2 regions of the Sphingomonas mangrovi genome follow, and region 2 is predicted to be linked to the other one. Evidence: predicted binding sites of a transcription regulator. Region 2 holds the regulator's gene; the other holds the start of a gene.

Region 1 (11,496 bases), on a different contig from region 2:
CGACCACCCGGTCGGTGATGACGTGGATCACCTCTCCCTCGCGCTGCACCCGGCCGACGATCGACACCATCGCCGCCGACATGACGGTGCGCCGCTGCTTCTCGAACCGGTCGGGCCACAGGATCGCGTTGGCGACGCCGGTCTCGTCCTCGATGGTGAGGAAGAGGACGCCCTTGGCGCTGCCCGGCTTCTGGCGGACCAGGATCACGCCCGCCACCTCCACCCGCCGCCCGTCCTTGAGCGCGCCGAGCGCCTTGCACGGGACGACACCCTCCGCCTCCAGTTCGGCGCGCAGGAAGGCGAGCGGATGCGCGCGGAGCGACAGCTGGGTGGCGCGGTAATCCTCCACCACCTCGCGTCCGGCGGTGAGCGGCTCCAGCGCGACCGGCGCCTCCGCCACTTCCGGCGTCAGCCCGCCTTCGCGCGCGTCGGCGGCGGCGAACAGCGGCAGCGGCTCGGCCGCCAGCCCCTTGATCGCCCATAGCGCCTGGCGCCGATCGAGCCCCAGCGCCTGGAACCCGTCGGCGCGCGCGATCTTCTCCAGCGCGGCGAGCGGCACGCCCGATCGCCGCCACGCATCCTCCACCGAGGTGAAGGGCGCCTCGCCGCGCGCGATCACCAGCCGCGCGGCATCGGCGTTGGACAGGCCGTGCACCACCTTGAACCCCAACCGCAGCGGCAGGCGCAGCGCGGCGGCCGCCTCCAGCGCCAGCGCCTCCTGAGCCGCCCCCAGCAGCCGCGTGTCCCAGCGGCTGTCGTTGATGCACACCGGCCGCACCTCGACGCCATGCTCGCGCGCATCGCGGACGATCTGGGCGGGCGCGTAGAAGCCCATCGGCTGCGCGTTGAGCAGCGCCGCGCAGAACACGTCGGGATGGTGGCACTTCATCCACGACGAGGCATAGGCGATCTTGGCGAAGGACGCCGCGTGGCTCTCGGGAAAGCCGTAGCTGCCGAAGCCCTCGATCTGCTTGAAGGTACGCTCGGCGAAATCGCGGGTGTAGCCGTTGCCGACCATGCCCTGGACCAGCTTGTCGCGAAAATGGCTGACCCCGCCGGTGAATTTGAAGGTCGCCATCGCGCGGCGCAACGCGTCGGCCTCGGCCGGGGTGAAGCCGGCGCCGACGATCGCCACCTTCATCGCCTGTTCCTGAAACAGCGGCACGCCCAGCGTCTTGCGCAGCACCGCTTCCAGTTCGGGCTTGGGATATTCGGGCGTCTCCTTGCCCTCGCGCCGCCGCAGATAGGGATGGACCATGTCGCCCTGGATCGGTCCCGGGCGGACGATCGCCACCTCGATCACGAGGTCGTAGAATTCCTTCGGTTTCATTCGCGGCAGCATCGCCATCTGCGCGCGGCTCTCGATCTGGAACACGCCGAGCGTATCGGCGCGGCGGATCATTGCGAACGTCTTCGAGTCATCCTGCTGCAGGACGTCGGACGACAGCGTCATCGCGACCCCCTTGTGCTCGGCCAGCAGGTCGAAGGCGCGTCGCATGCAGCCGAGCATGCCGAGGCCGAGGATGTCGACCTTCATCAGGCCAAGCTCCTCGATATCGTCCTTCTCCCATTCCACCACTCGGCGATCCACCATCGCGGCGGGCTCGATCGGAACGATGTCGTCGAGCCGCGCATGTGCCAGCACGAACCCGCCGGGATGCTGCGACAGGTGTCGCGGGGTGCCGATCAGTTCCTGCGCCAGCTCCAAGGTCCGGGCGATGCGCGGATCGGCCGCGTCCAGATTGAGCGCCTCGACATGGCGCTGGCCGACGCCCTCTTCCGACCAGCCCCACACCTGGCCGGCGAGCGCGCCGGTCAGATCCTCGGGCAGGCCCATCGCCTTGCCGACCTCGCGAACGCTCCCGCGGGCGCGGAAGCGACTGACCACCGCGGCCAGCGCAGCATGGTCCTGGCCATAGGTCTCGTAGATCCACTGGATCACCTCTTCCCGCCGCTCATGCTCGAAGTCGACATCGATGTCGGGCGGCTCGTTGCGCGCGCCCGAGATGAAGCGCTCGAACAGCAGTTCGTTTTGCACCGGGTCGATCGAGGTGATGCCCAACAGGTAGCAGATCAGCGAATTGGCGGCCGATCCCCGCCCCTGGCACAGGATGTTCTGCGTCCGCGCGAACTGGACGATCGAATTCACCGTCAGGAAATAAGGCGCATAATCATATGTCCTGACCAGTTCGAGTTCGCGATCGAGCAACCCCGCATAGGCGGCAGGTGCGCCGTCGGGAAATTTGGCGGCGAGCGCATTCTGCGCGAGCCGGGCGAGCGCCTGCTGAGGATTGCGCCCGGACATCACCACCTCGTCCGGATAGCGGTACAGCGCCTTCAACTCGCGAGGCGAGAAGGTGCAGCGTTCCACCACTGCCTCCACGGCATGCAGCGCATGCGGGTGCTGGGCGAAGCGGCGGGCCATGCGGTCGGGGAGCTGGAGGTGCCGGTCGGCATGGCGTTCACGCCGAAAACCCAGGTCGTCGATGGTGCAGCGATGGCGGATTGCGGTCATCACGTCCTGCAGCATCCGCCGATCGGGTGCATGATAGAGCACGTCACCGGTGGCGATCGGGACAAGGCCGTAGCGCCCCGCTGCCTCGGCCAGCCTATGAAGGCGCAAGGCGTCGTCCGGTCGGCGGTGGTGCGTCAGCGCGACATGGCCCTCACCGCCGAAGATGTCGGCCATCCAGCGAAATGCCGCAGGATCGCCGAAGTCGGCGAGCCCCGGCACCAGTGCCGCTACCAGGCCCTGGGAGTGTGCCGCGACATCCTCCCAATGCAGGAAGCACTGCCCCTTCTCACCATGCTGCGCATCGGCGCGCAGCTTGCCGCGGGTGAGCAGCCGGGTGAGCCGGCTCCATCCGGCCAGATCCTCGGGCCACACCAGCAGCGACGCGCCGGACACCAGGTCCAACCGGCAGCCGGTCACCAGCCGGATCGGCGCGTGCTGCGCGCTGACCTCTTCGGCGGCGACCAGCGATCGGACGATGCCACCCATCGAGTTGCGATCGGTGATGCCGAGCGCCGGCATCCCCATCAGCGCGGCGGTCGCGAACAGTTGCCCCGGTGCCGAGGCGCCCCTCAAAAAGGAGAAATGGGTGGTGACCTGAAGCTCGGAATAGGTCACCCGAACACGCCCTGCAGAAACCAGCTGAGATCGCCGGTGACGCCGCGCTCGCCATCACCGCGACGGAACAGCCAGAACCGCTGGCCATTGTCCGCCTCTACCCGGAAATAGTCGCGCACCGCCTCGGCCTCGCAGCCGTTGCGCCACCATTCGCCGTGGATCCGCTCGGGTCCGTCGCCGCACGCCACCTGATAGCGGGTGCCACGCCAGGTAAAGCGCGCGGGCGGCTTGTCGGGCAGTTCGGCGATGACATGGTCGAGCCGCTCCGGCCGGCGCAGCATCCGCACCGGGCGCGGCCAGCGCGGGTGCCAGGGCAGGCACGCTCGACTCTGGTCGAGCCGGCGCACGTCGTCCTCGCGCAGGATCGATGCAGTCTCTCCTGGATCGGCAAGCGGCTCGGCACAGGACACTGAACGTTCGGGCACATCGCTCTCGACTCCGTGCGCGCGCCACAGCCGACCGCCGCCGATGCGATTAGCAATGGCATCGATCAAGGGTGCGAGGTCGGGCACCGCTTCGGCATCGAGCCGAGCGTCGACCGGCGTGGCCGCCAGCGGCTCGGCACGACGCACGTGCAGCACGAGCGCGTCGATACCGTAGCCGGGCGCGATCGTCTCGATACGCCGCGCGATCAGCCGCAACAGGTGCGCCGGGTCGCGGCTCGGCCGCGCCAGCCCGATGCGGATACGCTGCGGAACGCCGTCGATCCGTTCGGCAACCAGTTCCACCAGCCGGGCGCCCTTTCCCGCTGCTTCCAATGCGCCGGTCAGATGCGGCACCAGCCTTTCCAACCAGTGCACGATGGCTTCGGCTGTCGCGATCGGCTCGGCGAAGCGCTGCCCGACTGCGATCGGATCGTGCGGGATCACCGGATCGAAGGGTTCGGGCGCGTCCCCCACCGCCTGATCGAGCCTCAGCGCCAGTTCCGCGCCGAAGCGGCGCACCAGCGGCGCACGCGGCATCGCCAGCAGATCTCCGATCCGGTAGATACCCAGTCGCTGCATCAGTTCGATCGCCCGCGCGTCAATGCGCAAGGCCGCGACCGGTAGCGGTGCGATCGCGTCGCGATGCATGGCCGGGGGACATAGCCGAACGCCTGTCGCGCGGGGCGGCATGGTGTGCGGCTCGCGCGCGAGCGCCCAGGCAGCGCCGGCGGTATCGGCAATCGCCACCTGCGCGGCATAGCCGCGGTTCGCGAGCAACCGCACCATTCGGCGAGCCATCCTCGCTTCGCCACCGAACAGATGGGCCACGCCCGTCATATCGACGAACAGCATGTCCTCACCCGCCACCATGACCAGCGGCGACCAACGCCGCGCGGCAAACAGTGCCAGTTGCTCAAGCGCCACGCGATCACCCACCGCATCTGCCGGCATCGCGACCAGTCCCGGGACCTGCGCACGCGCCTGGGTCAGCGCCATTCCCTGGCGAATGCCCAGCGCTTTCGCGGCAGGACAGGCGGCGGCGATCAGCACCTGGCTGCCGACACGATGGCTGGTGACACGCGGTTCCGAATGCACCGGCAAAGCGCTGCGGACAGGAAGATCCGGCGTCCGCCCGCTTTCCCGGTTCGGCGCTCCCGGCGGGAGCGGCAGCCGCTTGAACGGGTGTTCGGCAGGTTCGCTCCTGCGGCCGAGTTCGCGCACTGGCGGACGCTGATGCGCTGGCATGCCAGCAATCGCCTCGGCGACCGCCGCTCGATCCGCTCGCGCCCAGCGCGCGCCGGGGCGCCAGCCGCCCTCGCGCGGCACCGAGCAGGCGTTGGCACGCTCGCCCTCGGCGGCGCGGCCCAGCGCGTCGAACGCGCCGGCGGCGCGCGCTTCAGGCGGCGCGGCGGTTCGCTCCCCCTGCCGCAGCCGGTCGATCGGCCAGTCGGGCAGGAAGAGCGCAGCGACCCGTTTCATCGCATGCCTCCACGGTCCAGTCGTGGGGCTCGCCGCCCTTCTGGCGGGCGAGCGAAAGCTTCCAGCGGGCACGGCCGACCCCGGCCACCGGCAGCGGCGTCGAAGGCGCGGCCGCTACCCGCCAGCGCGTCACCGCGGCCGAGGGCACCGCCAGCGGGTCCGCCCCCGCCCGCCCGTGGCGGCGCAGCAGCAGCGCGATGGTGCGCCCGCCCTCCGCCGCCAGCTGCAGCCGGCGGGTGGCGGTCATCGGCACGCGCTTGGCCTCGCCGATCACCGCGCCCAACCCGCGGTGGCGCAGCCCCTCCTCCATCAGCTGGAGCAGCTCGGCATCGTCCGCCGCCTCGGCATAGAGCACGCGGTGCGGCCCCAGCCCGACCTGGGCGAGCCCCGGCGCGAACAGGTCGCGGCGCCGCACCACCCACAGCACCGGGCCCCAGGCGCGCGCGGCGATTCCCGCCAGGAACAGCGTCGCCGCGCAATCGTCGGCCATGTCGGGCCCGGCGCCCGCCACTTCGTGCAGCGCGTCGAGCGCGAGCCCGCCGCCGGCGAGCGCCGCGTCGAGCGACGGCACGCCGAACGGCAGCACCTCGCGCCGGCGATAACGGCCGCATTCGATCGCACGCAGCTGCTCGCGCAGCTCGGCCAGGACGGGGGCTTGAGAAGAGGTCACAAGGGCTACGACTCGGAAGGACTCGATATGTTCCTATTCTGTTCTCTTGGTATCCGGAGTCAAGCTGCCGATCGCACGCCGCCACGGTCCGGCGCCACGGGTTGTCATTCGCTTCCCGATGCTTAGGCTCGCCCCAGTCCCCTTACCGGAGCCCGTAATGACCGCACGCCTGCGCGCCTTCCTGGCCGCGACCACGATCCTCGCCCTTTCGCCCGCCGGAGCCGCCATGTCGCAGACCACCCCGCCGGCCGCCCCCGCCGCCACGCCGCTGCTCAGCCCCTGGACCGGCCCCTATGGCGGGGTGCCGCCGTGGGACAAGGTGACGCCGGCGATGTTCCCCGCCGCCTTCCCGGTGGCGATGGCCGAGCTGCGCCGCGATATCGTGAAGATCCGCGACGACAAGCGGCCTGCCACCTTCCAGACCGTGATCGAGCCGATGGAGCTGGCCGGCGACACGATGGACCGAGTCGAGGCGATGTGGGGCGTCTATTCGAGCAACCTCGCCAACAAGGAAGTGCAGGCGATCGACCGCGAGTGGAGCCCCAAACTCTCTGCCTTCTACGACGAGCTCTACCTCGACCCCAAGCTCTTCGCGCGGGTGAAGGCGGCCTATGACGGCCGCGCCAAGCAGAAGCTCGATCCCCAGCAGCTGCGCCTGCTCGAGCGCACCTACCGCAGCTTCGTGCGCCGCGGCGCGCTGCTCACCGATGCGCAGCGGGCGCAGGTGTCGCAGCTCAACCAGGCGCTGTCGGTCGCCTACAATGCGTTCAGCGAAAAGGTGCTGGCAGACGAGGAGACCTGGATCGTCGTCGAGGATGCCAAGCAGCTCGCCGGGCTTCCCGACAGCTTCGTCGCCTCGCTCAAGGCCGCCGCGGACGAGCGCCAGCTCCCGGGCAAGTGGGCGATCGTCAACACCCGCTCCTCGGTCGCGCCGGTGCTCACCTACGCCACCGACCGGGGTTTGCGCGAAAAGGTATGGCGCGCCTTCGTCAATCGCGGCGACAACGGCGGCGCCAACGACACCAACGCGACCATCGCCGAGATCCTGAAGCTGCGCCAGCAGCGCGCCACGCTGCTCGGCTTCCAGAACCATGCCTGGTACCGCATGGACGACACGATGGCGGAGACGCCCGAAAACGCCATGGCGCTGATGATGCGCGTGTGGCCCGCCGCGGTCGCGCGCGTCCATCAGGAGGTCGCCGACATGCAGGCGCTCGCCAACCAGAGCGGCGCCAAGCTCACCATCGAGCCGTGGGACTATCGCTTCTACGCCGAGAAGGTGCGCAAGGCGAAGTACGACCTCGATGAGAGCGAGGTGAAGCCCTACCTACAGCTCGACAACATCCTCCAGGGCGCGCTCTATTCGGCGGGCCGGCTCTACGACCTCGATTTCAAGGAGAACACGGGGCAGATCCCGGTGTTCGACCCGGCGGTGCGCACCTTCGTCGTCACCGACAAGCGCGACGGTCACAACGTCGGCGTGTTCTACTTCGACGCCTATGCCCGCTCGGGCAAGCGCTCTGGTGCCTGGGCGACGGCCTATCGCCGCCAGCAGGAGCTGGGCGGCCACCGCAACGTGCTGGCGTCGAACAACAACAATTTCGTGAAGGGTGCGCCCGGCCAACCGACGCTCATCAGCCTGGACGATGCGAGCACGCTGTTCCACGAGTTCGGCCACGCCATCCACAGCTTCCTGCAGGACGTGCGATACCCCGGCCTCGCCGGCACGCCGCGCGACTTCGTGGAGTATCCCAGCCAGGTCAACGAGAACTGGCTGCTCACCCGCGACGTGCTCGACCGCTACGCCAAGCACTATCAGACCGGCGCACCGATGCCGCAGGCGCTGGTCGACAAGATCGAGAAATCCTCGACCTTCAACCAGGGGTTCGACACGGTCGAGTATCTGTCGTCGGCGATCGTCGACATGAAGCTGCACGATTGCGAGACGCCGGTCACCGACGTCGACGCGTTCGAGCGCGAGACGCTGGCGGAACTGGGCATGCCCAAGGAGATGGTGATGCGGCACCGCCTGCCGCAGTTCAACCACCTGTTCTCGTCCGACGCCTATAGCGCGGGCTATTACAGCTATCTGTGGTCGGAAACGATGGACGCCGACACCTGGGCGGCGTTCGAGGAGACCGGCAACGTGTGGGACAAGGCGACCGCCGACCGCTTCCGCACGGTGCTGCTGTCGACCGGCAACGAGACCGACCGCAAGGACGCGTACCGCAAGTTCCGCGGCCGCGACCCGGACGTCAACGCGCTGTTCAAGCGCCGCGGCTTCCCGGTGAAGTAAGGAAGGGGCGGGCTCCGGCCCGCTCCACCGCCCCTGTCATCCTGACGAACGTCAGGATTCGCAGCGGTTCCGTGTCCCCGCGCAGGCGGGGACCCAGGGCCAAGTAGCGCGCCGGTACCCCTGGGCTCCCGCCTGCGCGGGAGCACAAGGGTTGTTTGGAAGCAGTGTCTTCCTGGCAGGAAGGACTGGCAGACCGGGAAGTCGGCCCCTGCCCGTCAGGCGATCAGCCGCGCAACCTCGGCATAGTCCGCCGCGATGTCCTGGACGCCGATCGCCCGCAACACGTCGGGGTGGCCGACGCCGCAGTGCTGGCCCGCGCACAGCCCGATGACGTGCGCGCCCGACGCCACCGCGCCGGTCGCGCCTACCGGCGAGTCCTCCAGGATCACGCACCGCTCGATCGGCACCCCCAGCGCCTTCGCCGCATAGAGGTAGAGGTCCGGCGCCGGCTTGCCGCGCGCGACATGCTCGCGCCCGCTGAAGATCTTGTCCCCGAATGCGTCGCGCAGCCCCAGATGATCGAGATGCGCGGTGATCCAGCGGGTCGAGCTGGACGAGGCGATCGCACGCGGCAGCTCGGGCGGCAGCGCGCGGACGAACGCCACCGCGCCGGCGACCTCGGCGATGCCCTCCGCCACTGCCCGCGCATCCTCGGCGGCGCGCGCTTCGTGGAAGTCGGCCGGGATCGGGCGGCCGAGGAACGCCTCGACCTCGTCGAGGAAGTCCTTGCCCGCGCGGCCCATGAAGCGCGCCATCGCCTCGTCGGTGTCGATCGGATGGCCGGCGGCGGTGAGATAGTCGGCGAGCTGGCGGTTGCCCGCCCACTCGCTCTCCAGCAGCACGCCGTCGAAGTCGAACAGGATCGCGTCGAACCGCATCACCGCGCTCCGAACAGCGCGGTGCCGACGCGCACATGGGTGGCGCCCAGCGTCACCGCGGTCTCGTAATCGCCCGACATGCCCATGCTGAGCCCCGGCAGGCCGTGGTCCTCGGCCAGCTTGGCGAGCAGCGCGAACCAGGGCGCCGCCTCCAGCTCCAGCGGCGGCACGCACATCAGCCCCACCACCGGCAGCTCGGCGGCGCGCGCTTCGGCGAGCAGCGCGGGCAGGCCGGCGACGGCGACGCCGCCCTTCTGCGGCTCGTCGCCGATGTCGACCTGCACGAAGCAGGCGGGGCGGCGGTCGTGCCGGTCCATCGCCTTGGCGAGCGCGGCGACCAGCGACGGCCGGTCGAGCGAATGGATCGCGTCGAACAGCGCGACCGCATCGTCGGCCTTGTTCGACTGGAGCTGGCCGACCAGATGGAGTTCGAGATCAGGCGTCGCCTCGCGCAGCGCGGGCCATTTCGCCTGCGCCTCCTGCACGCGATTCTCGCCGAACGCGCGCTGGCCGGCGGCGATCAGCGGAGCGATCGCGGGCGCTTCGTGCGTCTTGGAGATCGCGATGAGCGTGGTGGCGCCGGCGGGGCGCTTGGCGAGGCGTTCGGCGCGCGCGATGCGGTCGCGCACCTCGGCCAGCCGCTGGGGGGCATCGTCGGTGGTCATCGCCGGCGCTATAGGAAGCGCGATGCGCCCCCGCCAGCCCCTCCCCCGCCTCTGGCTGATGACCGACGTCCGGATGGGCGAGGCGCTGTGGACCGCGCTCGACCGGCTGCCGCGGGGCGCCGGGGTGGTGTTCCGCCACTATCAGCTGTCGGCAAAGGAACGCGCCGCGCTGTTCGCGCAGGTTCGGCAGATCGCACGCAGGCGGCGGCTGGTGCTGCTGGTCGCAGGGGCGCCGCTGCCCGGCGCCGATGGCCGCCACGGCCCGCGCACCAGGGGGGGACGCGGGCTGGCGACGCGGCCGGCCCACCATCGCCGGGAGCTGATCGCCGCGCAGCGCGCCGGGGTGGACGCGGTCTTCGCCTCGCCAGTGTTCGCGACGCGCTCGCATCCCGGTGCCGCGGCGCTCGGGCGGGTGCGGTTCGGGCTGATGGTGCGCGATTCGGCGGTGCCGGTCATTGCGCTCGGCGGGATGAATGCGCGACGCGCCGAGGGCCTCGCGCGGTTCGGCATCCACGGCTGGGCGGCGATCGACGCCTGGGCACGCTAGGCGGGAGCGACCTTCAGGCCGCTGCAGCTTGGCTCGCGGGAGGGTCGGACCCTTCCAGCGTCTCTATCGCGCGAGTCGCGACCGATCTCTCGATACGCCATCTCGACAAGCTCGACGGCTACTCGAGACGAACGGGGGAGTGGGAGGGGGCCGCCGAATCCCGGACGCGCCCCTGCCCGATCAGAAGCGGAAGGCAGTGCCCACGTAGAGCGCCTGGTTGTCGCGGCGCGTGTCCTCGACCCGCATCAGCCGGTCCTTCTCGGACTTGTAGCGGACGCCTGCGGTGACATCGATGTGCCGGCTGAGCGAATAGGACCCGCCGACGCCAATCGCGCCGTTGGACGGTTCCGCCACCAGCTTGGGCTGGTTCGGCTGGTCGGCGCCCACCTTGCCGAGATCGACCGTGGCGGCGCCGGCGCGGCGCGCACCCTTGCCCAACCCGGTCGCGAGGCGATCGCGGCTGCCGGCCTGTGCGACGTCGAGCTTGGCGAGATCGCCGGCTGCGGCGAAGCGCTTCCAACCCACCGAGGTGCCGAGGTTGTAGGCGATGGGCGCAAGCGTCGGGCCGGTGTTGGCATCGACGGCGGCGTGCTCGGGCGCGGCGACCGGCTGGGTACGGGCGCGGACGGCGACGGTCACCGCGCGCTTGCCGACGCGCTGCCCCTCGGACGGCGTAAAGCGGAAGCTGCTGGTGTCGACACCGTTGCGGGCGAGAATCGCGGCCAGCTTGGGATCGGCCGACGACGGCGTGAAGCCGCCGATGCTGCCGATCGGCGGGGCGCGGCGGATCGCCAGCGCACCCGATGCTTCGGGAGCCCCGAGCGCAGGCGCAATCAGGACCACGGCAGCGCCGAGCGCTCCGATCCCCAATCCAGCCATGGCGCGCATCTTCAGCACCCTTTTTCTCCTCCCGCGTGACAATCGCGCTAGCATGATTCGGTTGCGCGGTTCCACCGCCCGTCGCGACTTTCCCCCGCACTGTTGTAAATCGCCCACAGCCCAGCGGCTTGGCAGGCTTCGGCCGCTCGTATGACGCCGGTCCCGCCAGCCGCTTGCGACTGTATCGCGACGCTCTATAGAAGCAGCGATGTTCCGTTCTTCCAAGGAAACGCCGATGATCCGCCCGTTGCGCACCGCGATCCTGGGTCCGCTCGCGATTGCCCTCACCCTCACCGCCTGCGGCCATCGCGGCGGCGGCATGAAGGGCGACCTCGCCGCCTCGCAGGTCACGACCATCGGCGTGAACAGCTATCTGTGGCGCGCCAGCCTCGACACGCTGAGCTTCATGCCGCTGCTGCAGACCGATTCGAACGGCGGCGTCATCGTCACCGACTGGTACGTCAATCCGGCCACGCCGACCGAGCGGATGAAGGTGACCGTCAGCATCCTCGACCAGGATCTGCGCG
Region 2 (11,496 bases):
CTGTGGTGGCCGATCGCCGCGGCGTTGCGGGAGGGGGTCGAGGATGTGGAGGAAGGCGCGCTGCTCGATCGTGCGCTGACGTCCGCCGTCGAGGAGCTGCGCGGGCGCGATGCCGATGCACCGCCGGCCGTACGGCTCGCGCGGGCGCTGCGCCGCGACGAGGCGACCGTCCCCGAACTGATCGAACAGGCGCTCGCCGACCGCAAGATCGAGCTGGCGGTCGCGCTCCTCGCCGATGCCGGCGGGCTGGGCGCGCGCGCGGTCCGCGACCTGGTGCTGGAGCGCGATCCGGCGCCCTTGTGCATCCTGTTGCGTGCGCTCGACCTGCCGCGCGGCACCGGCGCCCGCATCGCCTTCGCGCTGTGCGAGGCCGATCCGCTGCGCGACCTGGATCGCTTTGCGGCGTTGCTCGACGAGGTCGACGCCGTGCCGTTGCAGCAGGCGTGGCAGACGGTCGCGGCGATGGCGCTGCCGTCGGGCTATCGCGCCGCGCTCTTGGCGCTCGCCGAGGCGCGCCCGGCATGACGGCCTTCGATCGCAACCATCCGCCGGCCTCGGCGATGCTCGACGGCGACGGGCGGCTGCGCCACGCCGAGCCACGGCTGGCTGGGTTGAATGCACGTGCCGGCGGAGAGATCGGCCAGCCGCTCGCCGTCCCCGCGATGGCCGAACTGGTCCGCATCAGCCGCCGACTGGAAATCGAGGTCGCGCGCCGCATCGTTGTCGCCGATGGCGAGGACGATCTCACGCTGTGGGTGCAGGTCGAGCCGGAGGCGGACGGGCTGCGGCTGACGGTGGGTGCGTGGCGGCTGCCGGACGAGCACGGTGTGCTCGATGAGCAGGACGACGCGGCGGACGCACTCGCTGCCGACTGGCGCTGGGATGCCGACAGCGGGCTGCACCTCACCTATGTCTCGCCGGGCGCTGGGGCGCGCTTCGGCTTCGACGCCGCCGATGTCCTCGGGCGGCCGCTGACCTGGCTCTTCCAGTTGTCGGACGACGGCGAAGGCGGGTTCCCGATGCTCGCGGCGATGGCGTCGCACCAGCGGTTCGAGGGTCAGCACGCCACGCTGCGCGGCACCGATCGCATGGTGCTGCTGTCGGGCATGCCACGGACCGATGCCGGGGGGCGTTTCGCGGGCTTCAGCGGCGCGGCGCACGCCACCGAGCCGGAGCCGGACGCGAAGGCCGAGGCGGGACTGCCTCCGGCATTCGGCCGGCGGCTCCGGCAGGCCTTGCGCGATCCGCTCGATCGGATCGTCGCCTATGCCGACAGCATCAGCGCACGCGCCGACGGGCCGCTGCTGGAGGATTATGCGGGGTACGCGGGCGATATCGCCAGCGCCGGCCGCCATCTCGCCGGGCTCGTCAACGACCTGGAGGACGCGCAGGCGGTCGAGGATCCCGACTTCGCGGTCGCGATCGAGCCGCTCGACCTCGCCGACGTCGCGCGCCGCGCCGCCGGGCTGCTCGCCGTGCGCGCGGAACGTGCCGACGTGACGATCGAGCGCCTCGAGCCCGAGGCGACGCTTCCCGCGCGCGGCGAGTTCCGGCGCGCGCTTCAGATCCTGGTCAACCTGATCGGCAACGCGGTGCGCTACTCGCCGCCCGGCAGCAGCGTCGGCGTCCGGCTGGAGCGGCAGGGGGCGCTGGCCTGCGCGATCGTCCAGGACCACGGCAAGGGCATCGCCCCCGAGGATCAGGCGCGCATCTTCGAGAAGTTCGAGCGCGTCGATCCCACCGAGCAGGGCGGCAGCGGCCTGGGCCTGTTCATCGCCCGCCGCCTCGCCCGCGCGATGGGCGGCGACATCGCCGTCGAGAGTGCCGTCGGCGAAGGCGCTCGGTTCGTGCTGACGCTGCCGGTGGATGGGTGAACGGCTGTCGGAGCAGGCGGCGGGGGATCGCGGGTGTCCAGAGTCGGAAGTCCCCTTGGATGTTTGCCGCTGTGGCATGCGCGAATGTACAAGGCAGGCGGCATAATGGCGGCATCCTGCGATTTCTGTTCGCCTCCGATCAGGATCAGCCGCTTGGCAGGAAACAACCCGGGAGTACCTCTTGACGCAATCGTTCGAAAACTCGGACGAATTCGCTGCTGATCTGAGAAGGCGGGCCGAAGCAGCGAAGGGTCTGGAAAAAGACCTCTTGACGGAGGTGCCTCTGCTCTACGGATCGCCGGGGCGGATGGAGCCGCAGGGGGATCCCGGGATCCTCATCGCGCAGATGCATCGGGAAGACATGCAGCGACGCAACGGCGGGGGCGTACCTCCGTCTTCCGGGAGACGATCGGGTGTGTCGCTGCCCTTCGAGCGTGCACTATGCGCCCTTGCTCTGGCGCTTACGGTGCTGTTTTTCTTTCTCGACTAGCCGCGCGGCGTGTACGGCGCCACGCCTGCCGCCCTCCGTACGTTCCGGAAGGACTCCGGGCTTGTGGCCGTATACGCCGATCTGCTGATGCTGTTCGATGAACTACATCCAAGTGGCGTGTGACCAACGGAAGGGCCTTCGATGCGACTTTTGAAGGCTGGCATCCTCACAATGGCCGCAGCCCTGATGTCGCTGACCGTAACGACTTATCTCGGGCTAGAAGTTGTATCGGCAGCAGCGTTCGTCGCTGGGATGTTGGCAACATGGTTAGCTGGCACGGTGGTGACTGTGAGGTACATCATCAAACGACGTAAGCGCTGGCGCTGTAAGTGACTGCCGCTCCAGCTCTGTCCGGCAGAAGGCGCCAGCCCGCTTCCCATTAGTTCCAGACATCGCACCCGGCTTCAACCGGCGGCGTATGAGCGCGGCAGCGCAGAGAGAAGGTGCAGGGCGGTTCCGCCGTCAGACCTTTCAGCCGCGCATCCGACGGGCGATGAGGATCGCGACCAAGCCGGCGACCGCGACGACGGAGCCGGTGACGGTCCAGCGATACTGGTCGATCATGAAGCTGGAGGTCGGCCAGCGGACGATTCCCGTCCCCTGGCCGATCCAGAACAGCCCGACGAACGCCGCGACCGCGCCGGCGATCAGGAGCGCACGTCGGGCGGGGCGCATCAGCGCTGGCCAATCGCGACATAGTCGCGCTGCGTCGGACCGGTGTAGAGCTGACGCGGACGGCCGATCTTCTGCGCGGGGTCCGAGATCATCTCGTTCCACTGCGCGACCCAGCCGACGGTGCGGGCGAGCGCGAACAGCACGGTGAACATCTCGGTCGGGAAGCCGATCGCCGACAGGATGACGCCCGAGTAGAAGTCGACGTTCGGGTAGAGCTTCTTCTCGATGAAATAGTCGTCCTTCAGCGCGATCTGCTCGAGCTCGCGCGCGGTGTCGAGCACCGGATCGCTGATGCCCAGCTTGTCGAGCACGTCCGCCGCCGCCTGCGACAGCACCTTCGCGCGCGGATCGAAGTTCTTGTAGACGCGGTGGCCGAAGCCCATCAGGCGGAACGGATCGTCCTTGTTCTTCGCCCGCGCGATGTACTCGGGGATGCGGTCCGGGGTGCCGATCTCGCGCAGCATGTTGAGCGCCGCCTCGTTGGCGCCGCCGTGCGCGGGGCCCCACAGGCAGGCGATGCCGGCCGCGATGCACGCGAACGGGTTGGCGCCCGACGAACCGGCGAGACGCACGGTCGAGGTCGAGGCGTTCTGCTCGTGGTCGGCGTGGAGGATGAAGATCTTGTCCATCGCCGATTCGATGACCGGATCGACCTCATATTCCTCGGCCGGCACGCCGAACGTCATGCGCAGGAAGTTGCCGGTGTAGGACAGCTTGTTGTCCGGATAGAGGAACGGCTGACCCACCGAATATTTGTACGCCATCGCCGCGATCGTCGGCATCTTGGCGATCAGGCGGTGGCTGGCGATCTTGCGCTGCACCGGATCGGTGATGTCGGTGGAATCGTGGTAGAAGGCGGACAGCGCGCCGACGACGCCGCACAAGATCGCCATCGGGTGCGCATCGCGACGGAAGCCGCGGTAGAAGGTCGCCAGCTGCTCGTGCACCATCGTGTGGCGCGTGATGGTGCGGGTGAACTGGTCGAGCTCGTCCTGGTTCGGCAGCTCGCCGTTCAGCATCAGATAGCTGACTTCCATGAAGCTCGACTGCTCGGCGAGCTGGTCGATCGGGTAGCCGCGGTGGAGCAGGATGCCCTGGTCGCCGTCGATGTAGGTCAGGCCCGACTCGCAGCTCGCGGTCGAGGTGAAGCCCGGATCGTAGGTGAAGGCGCCGGTCTGCGCATAGAGCTTGCGGATGTCGATGACGTCCGGCCCGACCGTGCCCGAGAGCACCGGATAATCACCGTCCTTGCCCGCTAGCTGCAGCTTGGCAGTATCGCTCATCGGTGTCGTCCTTTCGTTCAGTGGTTGGCCGGAACGGCCATCTGGTCGGCGATGCGGCCCAGGCTTTCCTCGCGGCCGAGCAGCTCGAGCACGTCGAAGATGCCGGGGGAGGTGCGGCGACCCGTCAGAGCGGCGCGAAGCGGCTGCGCGACTGCGCCCAGCTTCACCCCGGCTGCGTCCGCCACGCTGCGTACCGCATGTTCTAGTGTCTCCGTATCCCACCGCTCGACCGCGTCAAGCGCCGTGTGCAGCTGCGAAAGCAGCGCGGACACCTCGCCGGCGAGCAGCGGCTGCGCCGACTCCTCGACGGGCAGGGGCCGGGCGACGAAGAGGAAGGCGGTGTTGTCGGCAAGCTCGTTGAGATCGGCCGCACGCGGCTTCAGCGCCGGCATGGCGCGGCGCAGCAGATCGACGCCCGCAGCGTCGGGCGCAGGCGACAGGCGCGCCGCGACCAGATCGGCGATTCGCGCATCGTCCGCCTCGCGGATATAGTGGCCGTTGACGTGCGCCAGCTTCTTGAGATCGAAGCGGGCCGGCGAGCGGCCGACGCCCGACAGGTCGAACAGCTCGACCGCGCGGTCGCGCGCGATGATCTCCTCGTCGCCATGCCCCCAGCCGAGACGCAGCAGATAGTTGTTGAGCGCTTCGGGCAGGATGCCGAGTTCGTCGCGATAGGCGTCGACGCCCAGCGCGCCGTGGCGCTTCGACAGCTTCGCGCCGTCGGCGCCGTGGATCAGCGGGACGTGGGCGTAGACCGGATCCGGCCAGCCGCCTTCGACCGCATCCATCGCGCGGATCAGCGCGAGCTGGCGGAAGGCGTTGTTGAGGTGGTCGTCGCCGCGGACGACGTGGGTGACGCCCATGTCGTGATCGTCGACCACGACCGCGAGCATGTAGGTCGGCGTGCCGTCGGAGCGCAGCAGCACGAAATCGTCGAGCTCGGCGTTGGCGACGGTGACCGCACCCTGCACGCGATCCTCGATCGTCACGGCCCCGTCCTTCGGCGCCTTCAGCCGGACGACGTAAGGCGCGCCGGCGGGCGCTTCGCCGGGATCGCGGTCGCGCCAGCGGCCGTCGTAGCGGATCGGCTTGCTCTCGGCGCGCTGCCGCTCGCGCAGTTCGGCCAGTTCCTCGGCCGTGGCGAAGCATTTGTAGGCATGGCCGGCGGCGAGCAGTTGGTGGGCCACCTCGGCATGGCGGTCGGCGCGCGCGAACTGGAACACGGCGTCGCCGTCCCAGTCGAGCCCGAGCCAGCGCATGCCGTCGAGAATCGCCTCGATCGCGGGCTGGGTCGAGCGCACACGGTCGGTGTCCTCGATGCGCAGCAGGAACTTGCCGCCGTGATGGCGCGCATAGAGCCAGTTGAACAGCGCGGTGCGCGCGCCGCCGATGTGCAGGAACCCCGTCGGGGAGGGGGCGAAGCGCGTGACGACAGCGCCTTCAGGCGAGGTTCCGGTATCCATAGTTGCGCGCAACAGCGCCTGCTCCCAAGCTCGATCGATCATGGCCACGTCAGCCGCGCCCGCCCCTAGCACGCCCCTCCCGGGGCTTCAAATCCACTGGCGGGTGCAATTACTGCCGGCGGTGGAGCGCTGGCTGGAGGCGGAGCGCGACCAGTTGGTGCTGTGGATGCCGGTGGCGCTGGGGACGGGCATCGCCGCCTGGTTCGTGCTGCCGAACCCGACGCAGTGGATCGCCTTTTTGTTCGCGGCGCTGGGGACGGCGTTCGCGGGGGCGGCGCTGCCGGCGGCCGGCCGGTTGGGACGCGTGATAATGGCGGCGGGGCTGCTCGCCGCGCTCGGCTGCGCGCTGGTGTGGTGGCGGGCGGAGCGGGTGGCGGCACCGGTACTGGCCCGGCCGGGCGTGTTCGCCTTCACCGCGCGAGTCGTGCGGGTCGAGCCGCTGCCCGCACGCGGCCTCGTCCGGCTGCGGCTGGCGCCGATCGCGGCACCGGCGCTGCCGCCGATGGTGCGGGTCAATCTGGCCGAAGCGGTCGTGCCCGCGGGCGTCGCGCCCGGCGCGGTGCTGCGGCTGCGCGCGCGGCTGGTGCCGCCGCCCCCGCCCGCGGTGCCCGGCGCCTACGACTTCACCCGCACCGCCTGGTTCGCCGGGATCGGCGCGACCGGGCGCGGGTTCGCGCCGGTGACGCTGGTCCGTCCGGCGGCGGCACCCGAGGCCGACCTGCGCAACCGGCTGACCGCGCACATCCAGGCGCGGGTCGCGGGCAGCGCCGGCGGGGTCGCCGCCGCGCTGGTGACCGGCGACCGTGGCGCGATCGGCGAGGCGGCGGACGAGTCGATGCGCCGCGCCGGCCTCGCCCACCTGCTGTCGATCAGCGGGCTGCACGTTACTGCGGTGGTCGGCGCGACGATGCTGCTCCTCCTCCGGCTGCTCGCGCTGGTGCCGGCGCTGGCGTTGCGGGTGCGGCTGCCGCTGGTGGCGGCGGGCGGCGCGGCGCTGGCGGCGATCGGCTATACTTGGTTGTCCGGCGCCGAGGTGCCGACGGTCCGCTCGTGTGTCGCGGCGCTGCTGGTGCTGGCCGCGCTGGCCATGGGGCGGGAGGCGATCACGCTGCGGCTGGTCGCGACCGGTGCCTTTCTGGTGCTGCTGGTGCTGCCCGAGGCGCTGAGCGGACCGAGCTTCCAGCTGAGCTTCGCCGCGGTGACCGCAATCGTCGCGCTGCACGAGCAGCCGGCGGTGCGCCGCTGGTTCCAGGCGCGCGACGAGAGTTGGGGGCTGCGGCTGCTGCGCGGGCTCGGGTCGCTGCTGCTGACGGGGGTCGCGGTGGAAGCGGTGCTGATGCCGATCGGCCTGTTCCACTTCCACAAGGCGGGGTTGTACGGCGCGCTCGCCAACCTCGTCGCGATCCCGCTCACCACCTTCGTCGTCATGCCGGCCGAGGCGCTGGCGCTGCTGCTCGACGTGGCGGGGCTCGGTGCGCCGCTGTGGTGGATCGTCGAGCGGTCGCTGGCGCTGCTGCTGTGGATCGCGGAGATCGCCGCCGCGGCACCCGGGTCGGTCGCGGCGCTGCCGTCGATGCCGACGGGCGCATTCGCGCTGATGGTCGTGGGCGGGCTGTGGCTGGCATTGTGGCGAACACGGCTGCGGCTGCTGGGGCTGGCGCCGTTCCTCGTCGGCGCCGGCTGGGCGGTGGTGACGCCAGCGCCCGACCTGCTCGTTACCGGGGACGGGCGGCATCTCGCGGTGCGGACGCCGGACGGCGGCATGGCGATCCTGCGCGACCGGGCCGGCGACTATGTGCGCGACACGCTGGGGGAGGGCGGCGGCGTCGCCGGCGAACTGCCGCCGCTGGCCGAACAGCGCCATGCGCGCTGTACCGCCGACGTCTGCCTGGCCGACGTCGCCGGGGGAGGGCGCAGCTGGCGCATCCTCGCGACGCGCAGCGGCTATCTCCTTCCCGCCGCCGAGTTGATCGCGGCGTGCCGCAGCGCCGACATCGTGGTGAGCGACCGCCGCCTGCCGCGCGGCTGCACCCCGCGCTGGCTGCGGCTCGACCGGCCGGCGCTGGAGAAGACGGGCGGCCTCGCGATCCGCTTCGATCCGCCCGAAGTCCGCCGCGTCCGCCCGGCGGGCGACCGGCACCCGTGGATGATGCCGACGACGACGCCGAACGTGCGGTGGCAGCAGCGGGCGCGTAAAGAAGGCAATTATCGTCGCCGGTAATTCTCGCGTCGCGGTCGGGCGAACGCTTTTCGTCTGCGGGGAAGCCGCACACTCGCCGGTACACTCGTCATCCCGACGGAAGTCAGGATCCATTGCCGCTACGCCTCTGAGCCACGAGGAACTCGGGGCGCGGTTCCGCTCCGCTCGGCGAACTGGTGCGGCGGCGTCATGCCAAAAAAGTAGTATCCGCCATCGTCTCGCTCAAAGCCTCGAAGGTGGCGTGTATGGATGCTGACCTTCGTCAGCATGACGAAGAAGGTGGGGCAGTCCTGCTGGAGTTCTCCGCCGAACATTGTTTTGCGGGTAATCGCGGCTGTGGTGTGTCTGAACATCCGCCCCTGTTGCACAGCGAGGAACGCCGTACTCACACCGTGGGACGGCTTCATCCAACCCCGATGTGCCGCGCCCCGCCGGCGTAGCGCATCTGGATGCTGACTTCCGTCAGCATGACGAGGTAGGGGGATGCGCCCGCCTGCCGGTCGAACCTTCCGGCAGGATTGCGAAACCCTGCCGACCGCCTCCGAAACCCGCCGCCGACTTCAGTAGCGCCGCAGCAGCCCGGCCAGCTTGCCCTGTACCCGCACCTGATCCGGGCGATAGCGTTGCGGGTCGTAGCTGCGGTTGGCGGGGTCGAGCCGGATCATCGCGCCCTCGCGGCGGAAATATTTGAGCGTCGCCTCATTCTCTTCGATCAGCGCGACGACGATCTCACCGTCGCGGGCGGCGTCGGTGCGGCGGACCAGCGCATAGTCGCCGTCGAGGATGCCGGCTTCGACCATCGAATCTCCGGCGACCTCGAGCGCGTAATGCTCGCCCGAGCCGAGCAGCGCGGCAGGCACCGACAGCATCTGCTGCCCCTCCAGCGCCTCGATCGGCACGCCGGCGGCGATGCGGCCGTGCAGCGGGATTTCGAGGACGTCGTTGGCCGGGGCGGGCGGCGGCGTCGGGGCCGGACGCGGCGCGGTGGCGCGGGCGGGCTTCTTGGTCGTCTCGCCCCGCTCGGGCATGCGCAGCACTTCGAGCGCGCGCGCGCGGTTGGGGAGGCGGCGGATGAACTGGCGTTCCTCCAGCGCGCTGATGAGCCGGTGGACGCCCGACTTGGACTTGAGGTCGAGCGCCTCCTTCATCTCCTCGAACGAGGGGGATACGCCGGTTTCCTTCAACCGATCGTCGATGAAGCAGATCAGCTCGTGCTGCTTGCGCGTGAGCATGCGGTCCTCCGTCGGAACAGACGTGGAACCTTTAGGAAACGCTGACGGGCCTTGTCAACCGATATCGAGGATTTCCACCGAGTCGCCCGCGGCGGCGGCAGGGGCGTGCGGCGGACGCACGATCAGGCACTCCGCGTGCGCCAGCGTGCGCAGCATCGAACTGTCCTGCCGGGGCGCGGGCCAGGCGCGCCCGTCGCGCAGTTCGGCACGCAGGTGATCGGCGCGGCGATCGTTGGCGGGGAGCGCGGCGCCGAGCGGTACCCGCCTCCGGCGCGCCAGTGGATCGGCGGCACCGGCAAGGAAGCGCACCAGCGGCAGCAGGAACAGCGTGGCGGTGACGAAGGCGGAGACCGGGTTACCGGGAAGTCCCAGCACCACCGCATCGCCGAGCCGCCCCGCCATCATCGGCTTGCCCGGCCGCATCGCGATGCGCCAGAAATCGATGCGAGCACCGGCGTCTTCGAGCGCCGGGCGGACGAGGTCGTGGTCGCCCACCGAAGCGCCGCCGGTGGTGACCAGCACGTCGGCACGAACGGCGGCGAAGGCGGCGGCGAGCGCCGCGCGGTCGTCGGGAAGAATGCCGAGGTCGATGCGCTCGACCGGGAGCCGCGCCAGCAGCCCGGCGAGCAGCACGCCGTTGGATTCGGGAAGACCCGCGTCGGGCGGAGAGCCGGGGGGCACGAGCTCGTCCCCGGTCGCGGCGACCGCGACGCGGACCCGGCGTCGTACTGGCACCGCGCCGTGCCCGCCCACTGCCAGCAGCGCGGCGGCCGCAGCCGTGATGGGCGCCCCGGCGGCCACCAGCCGGTCGCCCGCCGAGAAGTCCAGCCCGGCGGCGCGTACGCTGCTGCCGACACCCGATGGGCCTTCGCCGGCGAGCGTCAGCCGCAGGCCGTCGCGCGCGGCTTCCTCCTGCACCAGCACGGTGTCGGTGCAGGAGGGCAGCGCCGCGCCGGTGAAGATGCGGGTCGTCTGGCCCGCGCCGACCTGGCCGGCGAACGGCCGGCCGGCGGCGGACTCGCCGATCACCTCCCACGGGCCGGGCAGGTCGGCGAAGCGGATCGCATAGCCGTCCATCGACGACAGCGCGCGATCGGGCTGGGTGCGCAGCGCCACGATGTCGCGCGCCGCCCAGCGGCCGATCGCGTCGTGCACCGGCACCGTCTCGCCCGCAACCGGGCCGGCGAGCCCCAGCACCCGCGCCTGGGCCTCTTCGAGCGGCAGCAGGCTCACGCGGGGTCTTCGGCGCGCCAGGTGCCGGACTTGCCGCCCGACTTGGCGAGCAGCCGCACGCCCTCGACCGCCATGCCGCGGTCGAGCGCCTTGGCCATATCGTAGACGGTGAGCAGCGCGACCGAGACGGCGGTCAGCGCCTCCATCTCCACGCCGGTCTTGCCTTCGGTGGCGCAGGTCGCGGTGGCGGCGATGCCGTCGCCCTCGATCGCGAGGTCGAGCGCCACGCGGGTGAGGGGAAGCGGGTGGCACAGCGGGATGAGATCGCTGGTGCGCTTGGCCGCCATGATCCCGGCGACGCGCGCGACGGCGAGCACATCGCCCTTTTTCACCAGCCCGTCGCGGATTGCCGCCAACGCCTCGGCCGACATGGCGATGCGACCAGTCGCGGTCGCCTGGCGCGCGGTCACCGCCTTGGCGCCCACGTCCACCATGCGGGCATGCCCCCCGGCATCGAGGTGGGTGAGGCCGCTCATCCGATCAGCGCGCGGGTCGCCGCCTCGACATCGTCCTGCCGCATCAGCGCCTCGCCCACCAGGAAGCAGTGGATGCCGTGCTCGGCCATCGCGTCGAGATCGGCACGGCCGGTGATGCCGCTTTCGGCGACGAAGGTGCAGTCCGCCGGGGCGTGCGACACCAGTTCGTAGGTCCGCTCGAAGCTGACCGAGAAGTCGCGCAGGTCGCGGTTGTTGACGCCGACCAGCCGCGTCTTGAGCTTGAGCGCGCGTTCCAGCTCGGGGAAGTCGTGAACCTCGACCAGCACGTCCAGCCCGCGCTCCAGCGCCGCCGCCTCGATCTCGGCCATCTGCCGATCCTCCAGCGCCGCGACGATCAGCAGGATCGCGTCGGCACCCAGCGCGCGCGCCTCGGCCGCCTGCCACGGATCGATGGTGAAGTCCTTGCGCAGCACCGGCAGCTCGCAGGCGGCACGCGCCGCGACCAGATAGGCGTCGGAGCCCTGGAAATATTCCTCGTCGGTCAGCACCGACAGGCAGGCGGCGCCGCCCGCCTGATAGGCGCGGGCGTGGGCGGGCGGATCGAAGTCG

Evidence for each region. The regulator LexA, encoded in region 2, represses DNA repair genes until DNA is damaged. The targets are predictions, from matches to a motif close to GTTCCNCNCTTGTTCT.
Region 1: ACBY01_RS15415 (ImuA family protein) is a predicted target of LexA. The motif match lies at 5,734-5,749, and genes of this name have one in related genera.

What each region holds. Positions count from the first base shown of each region.
Region 1 is NZ_JBIUCZ010000040.1:7,345-18,840, forward strand. Features, by position in the region: gene ACBY01_RS15405 (error-prone DNA polymerase) at 1-3,130, opposite strand, end outside; gene ACBY01_RS15410 (DUF6504 family protein) at 3,127-4,881, opposite strand; gene ACBY01_RS15415 (ImuA family protein) at 4,952-5,671, opposite strand; gene ACBY01_RS15420 (M3 family metallopeptidase) at 5,862-8,000, shown strand; gene ACBY01_RS15425 (HAD family hydrolase) at 8,216-8,878, opposite strand; gene ACBY01_RS15430 (YggS family pyridoxal phosphate-dependent enzyme) at 8,878-9,543, opposite strand; gene ACBY01_RS15435 (thiamine phosphate synthase) at 9,566-10,090, shown strand; gene ACBY01_RS15440 (hypothetical protein) at 10,271-10,978, opposite strand; gene ACBY01_RS15445 (DUF3576 domain-containing protein) at 11,205-11,496, shown strand, end outside.
Region 2 is NZ_JBIUCZ010000028.1:29,123-40,618, forward strand. Features, by position in the region: gene ACBY01_RS13130 (DUF2336 domain-containing protein) at 1-525, shown strand, start outside; gene ACBY01_RS13135 (sensor histidine kinase) at 522-1,874, shown strand; gene ACBY01_RS13140 (hypothetical protein) at 2,056-2,364, shown strand; gene ACBY01_RS13145 (hypothetical protein) at 2,836-3,039, opposite strand; gene ACBY01_RS13150 (citrate synthase) at 3,039-4,322, opposite strand; gene gltX (glutamate--tRNA ligase) at 4,340-5,785, opposite strand; gene ACBY01_RS13160 (ComEC/Rec2 family competence protein) at 5,952-8,006, shown strand; gene lexA (transcriptional repressor LexA) at 8,546-9,217, opposite strand; gene ACBY01_RS13170 (molybdopterin molybdotransferase MoeA) at 9,272-10,450, opposite strand; gene moaC (cyclic pyranopterin monophosphate synthase MoaC) at 10,447-10,926, opposite strand; gene trpC (indole-3-glycerol phosphate synthase TrpC) at 10,923-11,496, opposite strand, start outside.